3 regions of the Parabacteroides sp. MSK.9.14 genome follow, and region 2 is predicted to be linked to each of the others. Evidence: riboswitches for the same ligand, from Rfam matches in the RefSeq annotation. Region 2 holds a riboswitch; each other region holds the start of a gene.

Region 1 (4,394 bases), on a different contig from region 2:
AAAAGTCTGGTAGTTTAGATACTATTGGATGATCATAAGGGAAAAGTATGGGAATATTTTCCTCTGGATTTGTTTCCGGTCGGAGGTGTAAAACTCTTCTCCGGTCCCGACATTCTCAAAATAATGGAAGTTCGTTTCCGGATGCAACCGGATGCAGGTATGGACGGCCTCCACACATTGGGACAGCTTCATGATGACGATCACATTACCGGTCTTGATCTTTTTCGACAATTCTTCCGCCGTCAGCATTCCGGGTATGACGATGATTTGTTCTTCCTGCTTGACAATATGCAAGCCGGCTAAAGCACCCGCTGCAATGAAAGCTGGTATTCCGGCGGTTCGTTCCACTTCGATGCGGTTCTCTTTGAATTTGTCGTATATATACTGTATGGAAGAATAGAACCCTGCATCGCCTTCCGCCACAATGACCACCTTTTTCTCTTTATCCCTGGCGGATATGGCCTTTTCATACAAGGTATCGTAGACTTTCCAGACTTCGGTCCGGTCTTTGCTCATCGGGAGCGTGAAGAACTGGACTACAGATTTCTCGATTTCCAGTTCTTCGATAATACGGGCCGCACGGGAGAGTAGTTGTCCGCTTTTGCTTATGGTGGCGGGGCAATAGATGATATCGGCCTGTCGGAGTTTTTTCAAGCCTTTCAAGGTGATCAGTTCGGGGTCTCCCGGACCGAGCGATACGAAGCAGATGGGGTACGACATGTGCGTTAGAATTATTTGGTGCGCAAAAGTGAGGAAAATTGCGGAACTTTCCAAATCTGCATTCCACAATTGTGGGGATAATTTCCACACTGCCTTTTCCACAGCCCGCTTTTTATTCTTTGGCATGCAATTTGTACTTGATGGAACGATTAGAAAAAGGTAAATAGATTGTTTAAGATTTTAGGTTATGAAGAAGTTTGTATTGATGGTGGCTATGGTGGTTTCGTGTGTCTGTATGGCTCAAAACAGTCATGCGCAGACTGGACGGGATGGGAATACGGATATCGATATGTTGAGTATGAAAAATTTCTATGCGATCGATATCGTCGATGTGGACCTTGCCGCACAGGAAGCGATTTACGACGCTTATGAAAATTGCTTGATCAAAGAGGTGTACAAGTCGAATGGTAGCGGCAGCCCTATCCAGTATAAGGTCTCTCTCGAGACGACTGACCAGCGGAATCTGGTTGTCGCTTTCGACGAAAGCGGCCATGTGCTGAAAGTCATGCCGGAAGACGAATATCTGGCGGTTCGTAAGAAAAACTGATTTGTCTGCCACTTTTCTCTTGAAAGAAAAAGTAATATTATTATATTTGCCCTTTGAAACAGGTTTCCCTGTCCTCCTTACAGGACAGGGATGAAAAGGGAACCGGGTGGGAATCCCGGACAGACCACGCTGCTGTGAAACTTCGGTAACATACCGGCAATACTCAATGCCACTGATCGGGGGATCGGGAAGGTGTCCGGGGATGGAAGTAAGTCAGAAGACCTGCCGTTTCGGTTTTGAAGAGTCTCGTCCTCGTGGGGTGGACAACGCTCGCTCGGTTATAATAAAATAATATTGAATATGAAAAAATGCCTGGCAGGGTGCTGCCTGCTTATGTCGTTGTGTGTCGCATCCTCGTGTACGATCAAAAACAATCAATGGACCGATAAGGTGGAAACGACGGAAGAAAGCGCGTTTTCCGGTGTCCATATTGTACCCGAGTATGCCCGTGGTTTCGAATTATCCTATCGGAGCGGGTATGTCTTGCTGGATATCCAGGACCCGCAGAATGAGGAAAGTACGACTTTTCATTATGCGCTTGTCAGGAGAGGAACGAAACCGGCCGGCATCCCTGGATCGTATACTGTGATCGAGACACCCATCAGAAGTGTTATCTGTATGACATCTTTGCAGTTGTCCAATTTTATCGAGATGGGCGAACTGGACAAGGTCGTAGGGGTGACCAGTACCCGGCATCTGTTCAATAGGGAGATGAACGAACGTCTCAAGAGTGGGAAGACCGCCAAAATCGGCATAGAAGGGAATTTCGACAACGAGGTGATCATGAGTATGAACCCAGACCTGATCCTTGTTTCGCCTTTTAAACGGGGCGGATATGAGACCTTGAAGGATGTCGGTATCCCATTGATCCCACATTTAGGCTATAAGGAGATGACGCCGTTGGGACAGGCGGAATGGGTGAAGTTCGTCGGCCTGTTGGTGGGACAGGAGCAAAAGGCAAACGAGATATTCGACGCCATCGCGGCCCGTTACAATGAATTGAAGGAGCTGACGGCGGAGGGAAAAGTGAAGAAACGTCCAGTTGTGTTGAGCGGCGAGATGCGGGGCGGTAACTGGTATGCCGTAGGAGGGGAGAGCTTTCTCGCCCAACTTTTCAAGGACGCCGGTGCTGACTATTTCCTCAAAAACGACAAACGTTCGGGAGGTGTGACACTTGATTTCGAAACTGTCTACAACCAGGGTGACGAAGCCGATTACTGGCGCATTGTGAACAGCTATCCGGGTACGTTCAGCTATGAGGCATTGAAGGAGCAGGACCCGCGTTATGCCGATTTCCGTGCCTTCAGAGAGAAAGGGATCATCTATTGCAACATGAAAGATACGCCTTTTTACGAAAGTATGCCGACCGAGCCGGAAGTCGTACTGGCCGACCTGCTGCATATATTCCATCCGGACCTGCTGCCCGATCATACACCTGTTTATTATGCACGGCTCAAATAGGCTGCACGAATGAGACATTCCACTACTTTTCTGATGTCGCTCATCGTAGCGTCTATCCTGGTCCTGATGTTCCTGAATTTGGTGTTAGGATCGGTGTCTATCCCGTTGAAGTCTGTCTGGAACATTATTTGCGGACTGGGAGACGAGCCGGTGACCTGGCAGAATATCGTCTGGAAATCACGTCTTCCGCAGGCATTGACTGCTTTGGTGGCGGGAGCGGGCCTGGCGATAAGCGGCTTGCAGATGCAGACTGTTTTCCGGAATCCACTGGCGGGACCTTCTGTGCTGGGGATCAGCTCTGGTGCGAGCATGGGCGTGGCCTTTGTGGTACTGCTGAGCGGTAGCCTCGGAGGGGTTGCGCTTAGTAAATTGGGGTTTATGGGAGAAATTGCGCTTTCGATAGCAGCCGTGATCGGTTCGCTCTCGGTGATGGCGTTGATCGTATATGTGTCGCAGAAGGTGAAGGGGAACGTGACGCTGCTGATTATCGGCGTGATGATCGGCTACGTGGCGAATGCGGTGATCGGCGTGCTGAAGTTCTTCAGCGTGGAGGAGGATATTCGCGCCTATGTGATCTGGGGGTTAGGCAGCTTCTCACGTGTTTCCGGCAACCAGATGATGCTGTTTGTTGCGATCATGGCGATTCTGATCCCTTTGTCGTTCCTGTTGATCAAGACGTTGAACCTGATGCTGCTTGGCGACGGCTATGCCCGTAACTTGGGATTGAACATCAAGCGGGCACGTCTTTTGGTGATCACCTCGGCAGGAGTGCTGACGGCGATCGTGACGGCCTATTGTGGACCGGTCATCTTTCTTGGCCTGGCCGTCCCGCACCTGTGCCGGGCCATTTTTCAAACATCCGACCATAGGGTCCTGATGCCTGCCGTCCTGTTTGCCGGTGCCGCATTGGCACTCGTCTGCAACCTGGTTGCCCGGATGCCCGGCTTCGAAGGGGCTTTGCCGGTCAATTCGGTGACTGCCCTAATCGGTGCTCCGGTAGTGGCCTCCGTTCTATTCCGTAAACGTAAAAACGAACTGAACGAATGATGAGACAAGATACGATTCATATAAACGATCTCTCTATCGGTTATCGGACAAAAAACGATACCAAGTTGGTGGCGAGTCATATACAAGCCCGGATTTATAGCGGAGAATTAACCTGCCTCTTAGGGGCGAACGGAGTCGGGAAGTCGACGCTTCTGCGCACGCTGTCGGCTTTCCAGCAGAAGCTGGGAGGCGAGATCGCCGTCTTGGGACGTGATATGGACAGTTATTCGGACAAGGAACTGAGCACGACGATCGGTGTGGTCCTGACGGAGAAGTGTGACATCCGGAATATGTCCGTGCGGGAATTGGTCGAGATGGGACGCAGTCCCTACACCGGTTTCTGGGGACGGTTGGACAAGGAGGACAAGCAGGTCGTGGAAGAATCGATCGCCTTGGTACGGATTGAGAACCTGGCCTCCCGCATGGTGTACACCCTGTCGGACGGAGAACGGCAGAAGGTTATGATCGCCAAGGCACTGGCTCAGGAAACACCTGTTATCTTTCTGGACGAGCCGACCGCTTTCCTCGATTTTCCGAGCAAGGTGGAGATCATGCAATTGCTCCACCATCTGACGCGAAGCACGAACAAGACGATTTTCCTCTCCACGCACGATCTCGA
Region 2 (4,394 bases):
TCCTTCAACCTGATCCGTGTCTGTAAAAGTGACCCCAGTCACAACTTCTGTCGGAACAGTAAGCTGATTTTCATCTTCATCCTTACATCCTGTAAAGACAAAAGACATCAGTGCACATAGGACTGAAACAAAAAAAACACTTTTCTTCTTCATACTATTTCTATTTTATCTAATTAATATGTAATACTTAAACTAAATCTCCATGAACGCCCCGGCATCGGATAATACTGAATAATGTCATACGTTTTATCTGTCAGATTCAGGATATCTCCCTGCACCTTAAACATACACTTCTTCAATGCAAAACTCCGGTTTACAGAAAGACTGTGTTCGAGATATGAATCTATTTGATTTGCCTCTATATTCTGCGGAAGGGCATAACGGTCACCTGCTGCCACAAGCGTATAGGTCACATTCACCCAAGGGTTTTCCAATGATGCCGAAACAGACCCCGAATGCCGTGGGGTATAAGGTATCTGGTTCTTATAGTTTTTTTCTTCCGGGTCAGTTACATCGATCGCATCCTGGTAGCTATAAGCAGACAAGAGCAAGAGGGAAAAAGTCTTATATAAAGGTATATTGGCACTTAGATTTACATCTATCCCCTTTATTTCCACTTCTCCCATATTCATCATTTTCCAGATGTACATATTCGGAATGGCGACAATCTTATCACTTACCTTATTATAATAGCCGTCAACAGAAACACTTAACAGGCGTATAAAAGGACTTATCTCATCATTCCATGTAAACCCGATATTATATTGAGTTGCTTTTTCCGGTTTCAAATTGACATTCCCCATACGCAGATAATACAGATCCGTAAAAGTCGGGACACGGAATATATCTTTATAAGAAGCCCGAATACGAAAAGACTGTTCCTGGAACGGACGCCAGGAGATACTTACTGCCGGAGAAAGCCTTTTCTTATCTGCCGGCCTATCTCCATTCTCAACCTTGTCCGTTATATAAGTGCTCAGCAAACTGGCTGTAGCTGTCAACACCGGGCTTTTATATTGTGCGGCAAATGCGGTAAGCGAAGTCCAACGTTTGGGAGTCGGAGTATTTACGAAATTGTTTACCAAAGTATTCCGCGCGATATCCGTATTCAACGAAAAAGAGACATAAGAACAGGGCGTATACAAAATTCCTGCCGATCCGTAATATTCGTTTTGAGTATTCAGATCTTCCTGTTTGCCTCCGGAATATTTATTGCTGATATCGCGATACTTGCTGAACGAATAATTGTATTTGGCATTTGCCTGGAATTTCAAGCGATCAAACCATTCGTTCTCATAATGAAGCTGTGTAAAAAAGTCATTATCCCATACCCGTTCACGGGCATTGCTATTATAAAGAATTACCGAACCGGGAAGTCCCCGTTCCGAATCGTAATAATAAACCTTGCCATTCAATTTTCCACCCCGTCCGAAATGACCATACACATTTCCTTCCAGACGAAGAGACTGAACATCGCTGTTCTTACGGATTTCTTCTGTAACCTCCTTACCATTTATCAGTGTAAAAGGATAATCTCCTTTTGCACTCAACCAATCTGCATGCAGAGATGCGGACCACCGATTTCCTATTCTCTGCTCATAACGTACCACCGGGTTGAACAATCCGAATGAACCTCCTTTCAGTTTCACATAAGCATTATAAGATTTTTCCTTAAACAGGGGAGCCGCAGTCTTTATGCTCAACGCCCCTGCCGAAGCGTACATCCGTGCCGTCTGGAAGATGTCGTCGGCCTGACCGATCGACAGGGAGATCATATCGACATTGTCCAGTGAAAAGCGACTGATATCCACCTGGCCGCTCTGTGCATCCGTGACCGTCACCCCGTCATAGCAGACAGCCGTATGTTTGGCACCGAGGCTGCGGACGGAAACGGTTTTCAAACCTCCTATACCTCCGTAATCCTGTACGGTCACACCGGAAAAGCGTTTTACGGCTTCCGACAAGTCCTGCACACCGAGCCGTTCGATCCCAGCCTTGTCCATCACCTGAAGCGGTGTACTCTCACGGGTGGTGGAAGGGCGTACCTTTCCTAACACCTCGACACCCGAAAGCTGGTGATAGGTCGTCGTGTCTACCTGCGCATACAAAGCGGCAAACGGAAATAGCCAGGCACATAACAGGCCCGACAATCGTTTTACAAATATATTCTGCATACCTTTTCGATTCATCAGTTCCTTTACCCGAGGAACCGGATACCGAATAATGGCAGGTTTTCTGGCTTGTTCCCCCCTTTTCAATTGATAATTGATAATGGACAATTACCAACTAACGGCAGCCTTCCCGGTGTTCAAATTGTCAATTCTCAATTGAACCACCAGTGGCAACAAGATTTGCCGGGGTTTCAGAACTTACAGCTACAGGTACAGCTCCGGACTTTCACCGGATTCCCTTTTACTAACCGTCAGCGGAAGCAAATACGGTTACACCATAATCCGATTGCAAAGGTAGAAAAAACAGATGAGTAATCCTTTTTATTTAACAAAGTAAAACATTTCATCTGTTTTTCGCCAACAAAACGGCATATCATGCTTAGAATCTTCTATCTCTATGGTTTACAAAATAAGCTATTCCTACTATTTTGGTTCATTTCAGAACTCGATTGGTTCATTTTAGAAGAGGTTGAAATTAGTTGAATATTTAACTAAGTACAAAAAGACTCAAAAAGTAATATTTCCGGTTTTCGGAAATTCATAATTCGTAATATTGCAGCTGAAGATTTGAATAGGATTAAGGAAAAAAGAGATTGTATGGGAGAAATAAAAGGTTATATCTCACAGGTTATCGGTCCGGTCGTGGACATCCATTTCGATAATGACAAGGAAGAAAAGATAACACTTCCCCGCATCCACGACGCAATGGAGATAACCCGCCCCAATGGAAAAATCCTGATTGTGGAAGTCCAGCAGCATATTGGGGAAAACACGGTCCGTACCGTAGCGATGGATACGACAGACGGACTGAAGAGAGGAATGGAAGCCATTTCGCACGGTTCGCCCATCACGATGCCGGTCGGCGACCAGGTAAAAGGGCGTTTGATGAACGTAACGGGGAATCCCATTGACGGAATGACCGAACTCGACAAGAAAGGGGCTCTTCCGATCCATCGTGAACCGCCCAAGTTCGAAGACCTGACCACCAGCCGTGAAGTCTTATACACCGGTATCAAGGTGATCGACCTGCTCGAACCTTACTCCAAAGGAGGCAAGATCGGTCTGTTCGGGGGAGCTGGCGTAGGAAAGACGGTTCTGATCATGGAGTTGATCAACAACATCGCGAAGAAGAACAACGGATTCTCCGTCTTTGCTGGTGTGGGTGAACGTACACGCGAAGGAAACGATCTGCTGCGCGAGATGATCCAATCCGGAGTCATCCGCTACGGCGAAGAATTCAAGAAAAGCATGGAGGCAGGTCATTGGGATTTGTCCAAGATCGATTATGATGAACTGGCCAAGTCGCAGGCGACACTGGTCTTCGGCCAGATGAACGAACCGCCGGGAGCCCGCTCTTCGGTAGCCCTTTCAGGACTGACGATCGCCGAGTCTTTTCGTGACCTAGCGGCAGAGGGGGAAACAAGAGACATCCTTTTCTTTATCGACAATATCTTCCGGTTCACACAGGCCGGTTCGGAAGTATCCGCCCTGCTGGGACGTATGCCGTCCGCCGTCGGTTACCAGCCGACACTGGCCACCGAGATGGGAGCCATGCAGGAACGCATCACTTCCACTAAGAAAGGTTCCATCACTTCCGTTCAGGCAGTTTATGTGCCAGCAGACGACCTGACGGACCCGGCTCCGGCAACGACCTTTACGCATCTGGATGCTACCACGGTATTGAGCCGTAAGATCACCGAACTCGGTATCTATCCGGCCGTCGACCCGCTGGAATCCACTTCGCGCATCCTGGACCCGTTGATTGTGGGCAAAGAGCATTACGAAACGGCACAGCGTGTGAAACAAATCCTCCAACGCAACAAGGAACTGCAAGACATCATCTCGATCCTCGGTATGGAAGAACTTTCCGACGAAGACCGTCTGACCGTCAACCGCGCTCGCCGTGTACAGCGTTTCCTTTCACAGCCGTTCTCCGTGGCGGAACAATTCACCGGCGTGCCGGGCGTCATGGTCTCCATCGAAGATACGATCCGAGGATTCAAGATGATCATGGACGGAGAGACGGACGATATCCCCGAACAGGCTTTCTTGAACGTAGGCACGATCGAGGACGTAATGGAAAAAGCAAAACGATTGGCAGAACAAGCAAATTAAAAATGGATATGAAATTGGAAATTGTATCACCGGACGGCATTCTTTTCGAAGGCGAAGCAGAGCGTGTTTCCTTTCCGGGCATGGTCGGTTCATTTGATATCCTCCCCC
Region 3 (4,394 bases), on a different contig from region 2:
ATGGGCCGGCGTCGTACCACAACAGCCTCCCAATATATTCACCAGCCCTTCGTCAATAAAAGATTTTACATGAACAGCCATCTTTTCCGGCGTCTCATCATAGGAACCGAAACTGTTCGGCAGACCGGCGTTCGGATAAGCACTTATATAATAGGGAGCATGTTTTGCCAATTCAGCCAGAAAAGGCTTCATATCGGCAGCACCGAAAGAGCAGTTCAGACCGACACTAACAATATTGGTATGTTGCACGGAAGCCAAAAACGCAAGCAATGTCTGCCCCGAAAACGTACGTCCTCCCTGGGCAGATAACGTCATAGAAAGCATAATCGGTAAATCCTTGCCTTTTTCCTTCAACACAGCCTCGGCAGCTTCCAGTCCGGCTTTCACATTCAGCGTGTCGAAAGTCGTTTCAAACAAAACGATATCCACGCCCCCGTCTACCAAAGCGTCTACCTGTTCTTTATAGGCACTATACAAATCCAAGTAGGTGACAGCACGGTAAGCCGGATCGCTCACGTCAGGGCTCATCGAAGCAGTCTTATTAGTTGGGCCGACAGAACCAGCTACAAAGATCGTGCGATCCGGATGCTCCTTCATAAAGCCATCGGCCACCTCACGCGCCAATTTTCCGGCAGCCAAATTGATATTTCTCACCTGCCCTTGCATGCCGTAATCCTCCATCGAGATAGCATTTGCATTGAAAGTGTTGGTAGCAAAAATATCGGCACCGGCATCCAGATACTGACGGTGGATCGATTTGATCACATCCGGCCGGGTGATACATAACAGGTCGTTATTTCCTTTCAGGTCGCTCATCCAATCGGCAAACTGTTTTCCGCGATAATCTTTCTCGGTCAGTTTAAATCCCTGGACCATCGTACCCATTCCTCCGTCCAGAATCAAAATGCGTTCTTTCAGGAGATTCAAAAATATTTCTTTATCCATAAAGGTTCGTTACCGTTTAAATGCACGATCCATCTCCCGGCGGTCGTCCCGTTCCTTGATAGAGTCGCGTTTGTCATATTCCTTCTTACCTTTGGCAATAGCCACAACGACTTTGGCCAGTCCTTTATCATTAATAAAAAGACGTGTCGGAATAATTGTAAAGCCATTATTGCGGGCAGCGCTTTCAATCTTCCGCAATTCCTTTTTAGTCAGCAACAGCTTGCGGTCACGGCGAGCCGTATGGTTATTGTATGTCCCGTAGAAATATTCTGCCACATACATATTCTTCACCCACAATTCCCCCTTCTCCACAATACAAAACGTATCAACCAGACTCGCCTTTCCCAAGCGTATCGATTTGATCTCCGTACCGGTCAGCACGATCCCTGCCGTAAACGTGTCGAGCAACTCATAATCGAAAGTCGCCCGCTTGTTCTTTATCTGTATGTTATTACTAATCTTCTCTTTCATCTTATTCTCCTATCAAAAACGTAAACCGGGCATCAGCATGGAAAGAATTACCTCGATCAACCAGGGCGTCAGCAAAATCAGACCGGTCGCGGTCCCGACAAACTTCAGGCGTATCTTCTCCTCCACCTGCATATAAGGGCCGGCCCCTTCCCATACGATATAAAATGTATATAACACAAATATACGCAAAAAGAAAAACTCCGGAAGTAACATCAACACGATGTTCAATGCAAACATCAACGAAGACGAATAGCCGACAAAGCGTTGACACAGTTTCATATCCTTCTCCCGTTTGAACCATCCCTGCCAAATCTCATTCAGCAAATAGGAAGCCAGATAAAAGCCGCCGAACGCAGCGACTAATGTCCGGATAGACGACTTCAACGCCAGTTCGACATCAAACTCCTTCCGAGTGAACAGCACGCCTAAAAAAGCAGCAACCGTAACGAATCCGATGAGAGGATACACAAACCGGGATAAAAACTCATCGTCCTTTTCTTCTTTTCTCGTCAGAATATCCCACGCCTTTCCCGGCTGGGAGATGATGGCTACAACCAATTTAAATATCTCTTTATACATTTTTCAATACGCTCGTTTGCTATTTATCATTTTATTTGCCTTTTCCTGTCAAGTCTATTGTAAACACGTCGGAACTTTTCCAGTTTATCGATGCAGAATCCTTCCCGAACGAATATGCATAGTTAATCCGGAACTTCAGTTCATCCGAATGATTCTTTTCCGCCTTTTTCACCAGATCTTCGATATTGAACGCACAAGGAATAATCATCGCCTCGCCTCTTGTCGTGTCCGCCTTGATTCTGATCGTGCGGAGGTAGAGGCTATAAATATTATCGTCTCCCAACAATTTATCCGAATTATAGGACAAAGAGAAACTGTCCACTTGGTTTGCCGGGTGATTGCTTATCTCCGTGAACAGGAACAAATTGCCTCTGATATAAGCGGAACGCGCCTGGAGGGAAGAAAGCAACAGTTCGTCCTTTGCAACAATAGAGGTATCGGTCAACGTATTATAGAAGTTCCAACGATTAACCTCCGAGATCGTATTTTCATAAATAATAGCCTCGGTATAACTGGTATCCGTCCCTGCCCCCATATTGTTTGCGACCCCGTAATCGATGGAATAATCAAACAAAATACATTCTCCGTTTTCCACATTGGCATTCTGGAAGTCTTCCGAAGAGACCACTACGTCCCCCTTGGTATAAATAGCCTTACCAGGTCCGTAACCGGTCACCACTACCCCTGCCTGGTTTGCCATCGTCAATTGGGTGGCCGGGTCTCCCAAACAAGAATTCAACACAACCAAACAAAAGGCCAAAACGCCATATAATACTGTTTTTCTCATTTCCATATACAAATTTGAAGTCGTATTTATCTTCCTCTCTTTATGGAGGAAACGCACAAAGGTACGAAAAAAAGGTTTATACGACAAAAGCCGGAAGATTAATCACACTCATAAAAGGAAAGCATGAATCGAGGCGGAGCTCATCCCACCCACAGATTCATGCCTCTTTTCCTAATTATTATGGCAAAATAATTAAAAACAAGTAAATAGCTACGGGAAACGGAAATAAAGAAAGGCAAAAGCCTACGGCTTCACAGTTCTCTTCCGGCCTATCCTCGAAGCCGTCGAAAAAATATGCGTTGCAGGTCTTCTGACTTACTTCCGGTATGAGCGCCTTCCCAACTCGCGTCAGTGGCATAAAAGAATTGCCCAATCCGTTTTGAAGCTTACAGCAGCGGGACTGTCCGGGATTTGCACCCGATTCCCTTTTAATCCTTTTCCGCAGATTGCGAAGCAGGAACAATGCATGGGACAAATATAAAGATATTTTCCATATATTTCTCATCTTCTTACAGAAAAAAGCTGAAACCGACTCCAGACCCGTTAAGCTTTGCGGTAAGCCTCGACAGCTTCCTGAACGGAGCCGTACATCAACAGCAGATGGCGGGATTGGTTATAGGGAAGATTCAATTCCTCGGCAACCATGCGGGTTCCACGGTCTATAAGTTTCTGATTGGTGAGCTGCATATTGACCATCCGGTTTCCTTTAACCCTACCCAATCGGATCATAACGGAGGTGGAGATCATGTTCAGGATCATTTTCTGCCCCGTGCCGGATTTCATACGGGAACTGCCAGTGACAAACTCCGGCCCGACAATCATTTCGATTGCGATATCGGCCTCCATCGCCATCGGTGAATCTGGATTGCTGGAAATGGAGGCAGTCAGGATGCCCTGTTCACGTGCTTTGCGAAGGGCACCGATCACATAGGGAGTCGTCCCGGAAGCAGCAATGCCGATCACGGTATCCTTCGTATTAACCCGGTGCTCCAACAATTCCTGCCAGCCGCGTTCCTCATCGTCTTCGGCATTCTCCACAGGATTCCGGAGGGCAGTATCGCCACCAGCTATCAAGCCGACAATCAGTGTGGAAGGCATCCCGAACGTCGGGGGGATTTCGGAAGCATCCAAAACTCCCAACCGCCCGCTGGTTCCAGCTCCCAGATAAAAGATCCGTCCGCCCTGCTTCATGCGGGGAACGATCTGCAAAACCAATTCTTCTATTTTGGGGATTGTCTCTCGGACAGCCAACGCCACTTTCTGATCTTCCGTATTGATATCTTCAAGCAAGTCCCGGACGGACTTCCGTTCCAGGTCGTTATAGAGAGAATTCTGTTCCGTTATCTTAATGAATGACATAGCTTATTACAATTTACACGTTGCAAAGCTACTAAAAATATCACATTTACATGTCGGTAAACTTCAAGCAAACAGGCTTACTAACTCGGATGTCTTTTCCCGTATCTTTCAACAAACCGCTTTGCTTGTCTATTTCGTAAACCTGCACGATATGACTATCCCGACAAGCGCAAAGCAGGAACTTGCCGTTGGGGGTGATGACGAAATTACGCGGATGAATACCGGTCAGCTGATAACCAATCTTTGTCAATTG

The links. A riboswitch is a leader RNA that binds a small molecule or an ion and turns the genes downstream of it on or off. The one in region 2 is predicted to bind cobalamin.
Region 1: it holds a riboswitch for cobalamin, as region 2 does, so the genes downstream of both, KTG12_RS10145 (ABC transporter substrate-binding protein) here and KTG12_RS13850 (TonB-dependent receptor) in region 2, are expected to answer to the same signal.
Region 3: it holds a riboswitch for cobalamin, as region 2 does, so the genes downstream of both, KTG12_RS05255 (hypothetical protein) here and KTG12_RS13850 (TonB-dependent receptor) in region 2, are expected to answer to the same signal.

What each region holds. Positions count from the first base shown of each region.
Region 1 covers NZ_JAHPXO010000016.1:27,037-31,430, reverse strand. The annotation lists gene KTG12_RS10155 (precorrin-2 C(20)-methyltransferase) at 22-720, opposite strand; gene KTG12_RS10150 (hypothetical protein) at 908-1,267, shown strand; cobalamin riboswitch at 1,311-1,512, shown strand; gene KTG12_RS10145 (ABC transporter substrate-binding protein) at 1,568-2,728, shown strand; gene KTG12_RS10140 (iron ABC transporter permease) at 2,738-3,775, shown strand; gene KTG12_RS10135 (ABC transporter ATP-binding protein) at 3,775-4,394, shown strand, end outside.
Region 2 covers NZ_JAHPXO010000025.1:53,279-57,672, reverse strand. The annotation lists gene KTG12_RS13855 (YncE family protein) at 1-153, opposite strand, end outside; gene KTG12_RS13850 (TonB-dependent receptor) at 174-2,174, opposite strand; cobalamin riboswitch at 2,208-2,466, opposite strand; gene atpD (F0F1 ATP synthase subunit beta) at 2,769-4,286, shown strand; gene KTG12_RS13840 (F0F1 ATP synthase subunit epsilon) at 4,295-4,394, shown strand, end outside.
Region 3 covers NZ_JAHPXO010000006.1:146,429-150,822, forward strand. The annotation lists gene metH (methionine synthase) at 1-945, opposite strand, end outside; gene smpB (SsrA-binding protein) at 955-1,416, opposite strand; gene KTG12_RS05250 (YIP1 family protein) at 1,429-1,995, opposite strand; gene KTG12_RS05255 (hypothetical protein) at 2,027-2,782, opposite strand; cobalamin riboswitch at 3,065-3,262, opposite strand; gene murQ (N-acetylmuramic acid 6-phosphate etherase) at 3,326-4,141, opposite strand; gene KTG12_RS05265 (lactonase family protein) at 4,188-4,394, opposite strand, start outside.